2 regions of the Microbulbifer sp. ABH2_005 genome follow, and region 2 is predicted to be linked to the other one. Evidence: predicted binding sites of a transcription regulator. Region 2 holds the regulator's gene; the other holds the start of a gene.
What was found. The regulator PhoB, encoded in region 2, activates phosphate uptake and scavenging genes when phosphate is short. The targets are predictions, from matches to a motif close to TGTCATAAANNTGTAACA.
Positions count from the first base shown of each region.

Region 1: the regulator PhoB is predicted to act here: its motif matches at 2,399-2,416, upstream of ACXAFI_RS08250 (porin).

Region 1 covers NZ_JBSWWI010000001.1:1,893,122-1,896,538, forward strand. The annotation lists gene ACXAFI_RS08245 (bifunctional 2-methylcitrate dehydratase/aconitate hydratase) at 1-1,163, shown strand, start outside; gene ACXAFI_RS08250 (porin) at 1,296-2,273, opposite strand; gene ACXAFI_RS08255 (DNA internalization-related competence protein ComEC/Rec2) at 2,688-3,417, shown strand, end outside.
Region 2 covers NZ_JBSWWI010000002.1:151,146-154,562, reverse strand. The annotation lists gene ACXAFI_RS18170 (chorismate--pyruvate lyase family protein) at 128-709, shown strand; gene ubiA (4-hydroxybenzoate octaprenyltransferase) at 773-1,615, shown strand; gene phoB (phosphate regulon transcriptional regulator PhoB) at 1,725-2,429, shown strand; gene phoR (phosphate regulon sensor histidine kinase PhoR) at 2,564-3,417, shown strand, end outside.

The DNA.
Region 1 (3,417 bases), on a different contig from region 2:
CCGCTGAGTGGGGGCATCCATCTGACAATCTGGGTGCCATCTTGGCGGTGTGCGATTTCCTTTCTCAGAAGCGGCTGAGTGCAGGGAAAGAGCCTATAACAATGGGAAAGGTGTTGGAGGCGATGATCAAGGCCTATGAAATCCAGGGGATACTGGCATTACAAAACAGCTTTAACCGCGTCGGCTTGGACCATGTATTGTTGGTTCGCGTGGCTTCTACAGCGATTGCTACTTGGTTGATGGGGGGAGGCAGGGAAGAATTACTGGCGGCGATTTCCCAGGCCTGGGTAGATGGTAGTGCCCTGCGTACCTACAGGCACTTCCCCAATACGGGTTCGCGTAAATCTTGGGCGGCAGGAGATGCCACGGCAAGGGGAGTTCGCTTGGCGGATATGGCCATGCGTGGTGAGATGGGTATACCAACCGTACTTACGGCGAAGCAGTGGGGCTTTTATGACGTGGCTTTCAGTAAAACCAATGCTGATCAGGCAATAAAACCGTTGGAGGAGCAGCAATTCAAGTTTCCGCGCAGATACGGTTCCTATGTAATGGAAAATATCCTTTTCAAGATTTCCTTCCCGGCGGAATTTCATGGCCAGACGGCCTGTGAGGCTGCGATTTTTTTACATCCGCAGGTGAAAGACAGAGTGGGGGATATTGATAGGATTGTCGTGGCCACCCACCAATCTGCAATACGAATTATTAGTAAAAGCGGTCCTCTCGCCAATCCAGCGGATCGCGACCACTGCCTGCAATATATCGTGGCTGTAGCTCTTTTGTTTGGGGATTTACAGGCTGGTTATTACGAGGATGAATTCCATCAGTCCCATCCGGAAATTGATGTGCTGCGCGGGAAAATTACGGTCGTGGAAGATGGCTGCTATTCCAAGGATTACCTTGATCCGGATAAGCGTTCAATTGCGAATGGTGTGCAGGTATTTTTTAAGGGGGGCAAGGCAACAGAGAATGTAGTGGTGGAATATCCCCTTGGTCATCGTCGACGCCGTAAAGAGGGGATACCGCTTTTGTTGAAGAAATTCCATTCCAATCTGGCTGCACGTTTCCCTTCAGGCCAAGCAGAGAAAATATTAGCTTTATTTTCTGATCAACAACAGTTACAGGCAATGCCAGTGCATCTTTTCATGGAGAAGTTGGTTATTTGATGGGCTGCCGCAATGTGGCTTTGTGGCTTCCAATAAAAAAAAGGCGGCCATAGGCCGCCTAATTCAAGCTCTCAAATCATACGACGGTCAAACAGCTCTTCCCAATTTGGATGACCGCCGTTACAAGTGCTCTTAGAACTTGTATTCAGCACCGATACCGGCATAGCTGCGGTCGTAATCGCCATCAGCAGTTTCGTCGGTGTAGAAGCCAAATACTTTTGCTGCGCTGTTGAACTTGTAGTCAACGCCCAGGCTGTAAGTTTCGCCGTCTTCTTTCTTAATGTCGGACTGACCGTACTGAGCTTTCAGAGTCCACTGCTCGATTTTGTACGCTACAGAGCCCATCCAGCCATCGGCGTTTTCGCCGTCAGCGTTTTCCTGGTCTTCGAATAGAGCACCAACCTGTACAGGGCCGATGTTGTACTGAGCTACAAAGCGCTGAACGTCAACGTCCTGGCCTTCAACGTCTTGGTCGAAAGCGTAGGCCATGTAAACGCCATTGTTATCGTAAGCAATAGAAGTAGAGATGCCGTTGTTGCGCTTGATTTCTTTACCTAAGATGTCGTTACCATCGTCATCTTGGCCAACGATCTCGTAACCAATGACTTCATCTTTGTTGCTAATGTAAGCAGCAGAAGCTTTGAAGCCAGCGAAAGACGGAGTAGTGTACTGCAGAGCGTCTTCTTCGCGGTTGTCGCTGCTGGTGATCAGGCTTTTGATATCGCCTTCCAGGTCGTTGAACAGGTCAACTTTCTTCTGAGCAACCTTCAGTGGGGTATCGAACTTACCCGCGATTACCTGACCGAAGCCGCCTTCCAGGCCTGCGTAGATGTTGCGCTGGGAGAAAGTATCGTCAGCGTCGCCGTCCATATCTACTTCGTATTCCATACGGTAGATACCCTTGATGCCGTCGGTCAGGGCGATCTCGCCCTTAACACCCAAGCGGGAAGCGTTGCTTTGAACGTCGGTTACAGAGCCATCACCTTCGTCAGCAGACTGAAAGGTAGCATTGGCTTTGCCGTAAAAGTCGAGGACATCGCCTTCTTCTTGGGCGCTGGCCAGAGTAGGGATCATGGCAACAATGGCCAGAGAGAGAGCGGTCTTATTCATAGTCGTCTCGCACAGTTTATGGTTGTGGGTTGAGGGGAAGCCTTCCGTTTAGTCCTTTGGTTGCCCCTCGATTTGGTGCGGATTCTGCGACCTGAATATTACAAACATGTGAAACATGGCATTTTTCTTAAAAAAATATGACCAATAGGTGCCATGAATAACAGTTAAGGCAGTCACAATGCGGCATGGCACGCCGATTACAGGTGTTTTTTGGTTCTAGGGTGCCTATTTTGTGTGGCGAATTGAATAACTGAATGCGTTGTTATTACAGGGCTTTTTACAGGGATGGGCGCCACAGGAATTGCACAAAAAATGTACAGATTTAGTGGGAGACTGGGGCACAAATCTACTCTGTGGCCAAGGAGCCTCACTCTAGTCCTTTGGGTGTTCTCTCTGTCGATCGCAGTTATTGGCATGCTGCCTGCTTTGCCAGAAATAGGGGCGGTACTCTGGGTATACCTGGTTGTTTTACTACTGTTGCTTTCCATTCCTCAAAGACGCTCCCTCTCTCTATTACTTGTCACCTCATTACTCGGAGCTCTTTGGGCGCTATCGAGCAATAAAACTGCGCTTGAACAGCGTTTACCCGAAACGGCACATGGCATAGATCAGCGCCTAAGAGTCGAGGTTGTATCCCTGCCCGAAGTCAGAAATAACCATGCATCACAGGGTGCCGCTACCAGGGATATACGCTTCCAGGCGAGGGTCTTGGAGGCTGGGGTAGGGGGTATTGATATAGGCAGCCTCCTCTATCTCACCTGGTATCGAGCAGATGAAGAGGTGCAAGCGCGCTTGCGCGGTAATAGCCGCTGGATGTTATCGGTGCGATTGAAGCGCCCGCGCGGCAGTGTGAATCCCCATACCTTCGATTATGAGGGCTGGCTTTTACGGCGTGGCGTATATGCAACGGGCTATGTGCGTACTCATAATGGTGATCCGCAGTGGTTGGAGCAGGCTGCAGGGCTCTCTGCTTTGCGAGACACTTTGAGGGAGAGGATTCAAAAGCTACCGATAAATCAGAATGCCTTGGTCACAGCGCTGTTATTGGGAGACCGCAGTGGTCTTTCCCATGCCGATAAGGACCTTTTAAGGGAGACAGGGACCGCACACCTTTTGGCCATATCGGGGCTGCATGTGGGCATGG
Region 2 (3,417 bases):
ATTCATTGTTTTCATTAAAGGGAGCACTATATCCATTGCCGCCCCGGTGAGCAAAAATCCAACGGGGTGGCGCCAGCCGCCAGAGGGCAGGGTACAATGCCCCCTTTTGCAGACTCCGGAGTTATCGTTGCACCAATCTCCATTTGTACCTGCAGGCGATTGGCAGGGGCGGCCATTTGAACCGGCGCAGTCCCAGCCACCGGAAAACCTGATGCCGTGGCTGGCCTACACCGGTTCGCTCACTGCAGCCCTGAAGCAATTAAGTGGAGGGGACTTTAGCGTGCGGGTACTAGGCCAGAGCTGGCAACTGCCTCGCGCCGAGGAATGCCGCGCACTCAATTTAAATCGCCGCAGCCGCGCCCTGGTGCGGGAGGTTTTATTGCTGGGCTGTGGCCAGCCCTGGGTTTACGCACGCAGTGTCCTGCCCCTGCGTAGCCTGCAGGGCAAGTCCCGCAACCTGCGCAGCCTGGACAGCCGCCCCCTGGGGGAGCTGCTTTTCAGCGAACCGGGAATCCGCCGCGGTGAAATAGAGTTCAACCAGTTGCGCCGCAACCCCGATTTGCAGGCTCAAGGGCTCTGCAACGAGGGCGATAACGTCTGGGGGCGCCGTTCAATATTTTGGCTGCGGGGCAAACCCCTGCTGGTGGCAGAGGCCTTCCTCACGCACTTTCGTCCCGACGGCCCACCCATAGCCCCCACAAACCAATAACCAAACACAGGGAGATAAGCTACCGTGATCAGCCAACAAATCGCCGCGCGCTGGCCCGCAGTAATGCCCTACTGGCAATTGGCGCGTATGGATAGGCCCATCGGCTCCCTGCTACTGCTATGGCCAACCTGGGCCGCACTTTGGCTCGCCGCGGGCGGCTGGCCAGGGCTGCACCTGTTTGCGGTGTTCACCCTGGGAGTCATACTGATGCGTGCGGCCGGCTGTGCGGTAAACGACTTTGCCGACCGCGAGATTGACGGCCATGTAAAGCGCACCGCCACGCGCCCACTCGCCACAGGAAGTATTACCCCCAAGGCAGCCCTGGGCCTCTTTGCCGGGCTCAGCTTCGCGGCTTTTCTACTGGTCCTCACCACCAACCGGCTAACGATTTTATTATCACTGCCAGCACTGGCATTGGCCTTCTGCTACCCCTTCGCTAAGCGCCATACTCACCTGCCACAAGTGGTACTGGGTGCGGCATTCAGTATGGGCATCCCCATGGCTTTTGCCGCAGTGACTGGCGAAGTCCCGCCACAGGCTTGGCTTCTTTATACTGCCAACCTGTTGTGGACTCTCTGCTACGACACCTTCTACGCCATGGTGGATCGGGATGACGACCTGAAAATCGGGGTCAAATCCACGGCAATTCTGTTCGGGGATATGGACAGAGCCATGACTGCAGCCCTGCAGGTTTTGGTGTTACTGGCACTACTGTTGATGGGCCAGCGCTTTGCTCTCGGCGCCATTTACTATGTGGCTATGGCTATCGTGGCGGCGCTCTTTTCCTACCAGCAGTGGCTGATCCGCGGCCGGGACAGAAACGCCTGCTTCAAAGCATTTCTCCATAACAACTGGGTAGGATTGGCGATATTTGCCGGAATATTCCTGCATTACCTCTTCAATTGATCCAGGTCTGGGAGTTGAGGCACAACCGTCATATATTTGTCATATAAATCCCGTTTAATCCCCGGTCATAACCGGGAACTTCTGACAACAGAACGGGTATGGCAGCCAAATGCACAGTAAAACAATCCTGATTGTCGACGACGAAGCAGCAGTCCGCGATATGCTGCGGGTGGCGTTGGAAATGGCAGACTACCGCTGCCTGGAGGCGGAGAACGCCCAGGAGGCCCACGCCCTGGTCATCGACGAAAAGCCAGACCTCATTCTCCTCGATTGGATGCTGCCCGATGTGTCCGGTGTGGAGCTGGCCCGCCGCCTCAAGCGCGACGAGCTGACCACTGCGGTGCCCATTATCATGCTCACCGCCAAGGGTGAAGAAGATAATAAAATCAAAGGGTTAGAGACGGGCGCCGACGACTATATCACCAAGCCATTCTCTCCCCGGGAACTGGTGGCGCGCCTCAAGGCGGTACTGCGTCGCGCCGGCCCAGCCACTCCCGAAGACCCCCTCAGCGCCGGAGATTTGGTTCTGGACCCTATCAGCCACAGGGTCAACATCAAGGGACAGCCGGTGGATATGGGCCCGACCGAATTTCGCCTGCTGACCTTCTTCCTCTCTCACCAGGAGCGCGCCTACACCCGCACCCAACTGCTGGATCATGTCTGGGGCGGTAATGTGTATGTGGAGGAGCGCACGGTCGACGTACATATCCGCCGCCTACGCAAGGCACTGGCACTGGATGGTCACGACCGCTATATCCAGACAGTGCGCGGCACCGGCTATCGATTTTCTGTGCAAACTGTCGAAAAAGTGTGACAATCCTTCTGGATCGGCACTGACTCCCGCGGTAACCCTTGGTCACTCCTGTAGAGGATCGGGTTTCTAAGATGTACTGAGTGCGGGGGTGGATACCAGCCCTCCCGACGACCGCCAGGTAACACGGCAAGGCTATGTTGGATCGCAGTATTGGCGAATTTTCGCGCTTTTTAATTATTGCACTGGGCTGCTTAACCCTAGGGTTCACCACCTCCGAGTGGTCCTTGACCCTGATCTTAGGGCTGGCAGCCTACCTGCTCTCGGTACTGTGGCAACAGCACCGCTTCAATCGCTGGCTGGCCAATGGCCGCCGCGGCCCTGCGCCCACCGCTTTTGGCATCTGGGGCGAAATCTACGACGACTTCTACCGCATGCAGCGCCGCCACCGCCGCGAAAAACAAAAGCTGCATGCCATGTTGCGCCGTGTTCAGGACAGTACCAGTGCCCTGCGCGAAGGTATTGTGGCATTGGAAAATGGCGACCACCTGGCCTGGTGGAACCCCGCCGCCGGCGAGCTGCTCGGCCTACAGTCCAGCGATCAGGGACAGTCCCTGGTGAACTTCGTGCGCGATCCCGGATTTGTCAGCTATATGCACAGCGAGGACAACAGTCCCCGTGGACCACTGACCCTGCAGGCCCCAGGCAATGAAGCTCTTCACCTACAGCTGGAAGTCACCCGCTACGGCAAGGATGAAGCTCTGGTGATCGTTCGCGATATCACTCGCCTGCACAATCTCGAGCAGATGCGCCGGGATTTTGTCGCTAACGTCTCCCACGAACTGCGCACTCCGCTCACCGTAATCGCCGGCTACCTGGAAACCCTACAGAGCAGCGATATGGCTCCCCCCGCCTGGCGACGCCCCCTGGTTCAGATGGAGGAACAAGCCGCGCGTATGACCACTTTGGTCAACGATCTGCTTCTCCTGGCACGCCTGGAGACTTCCGAGCGGAAATCCAGCGACGTCTCCGTGGATGTCCGCGAGTTGAT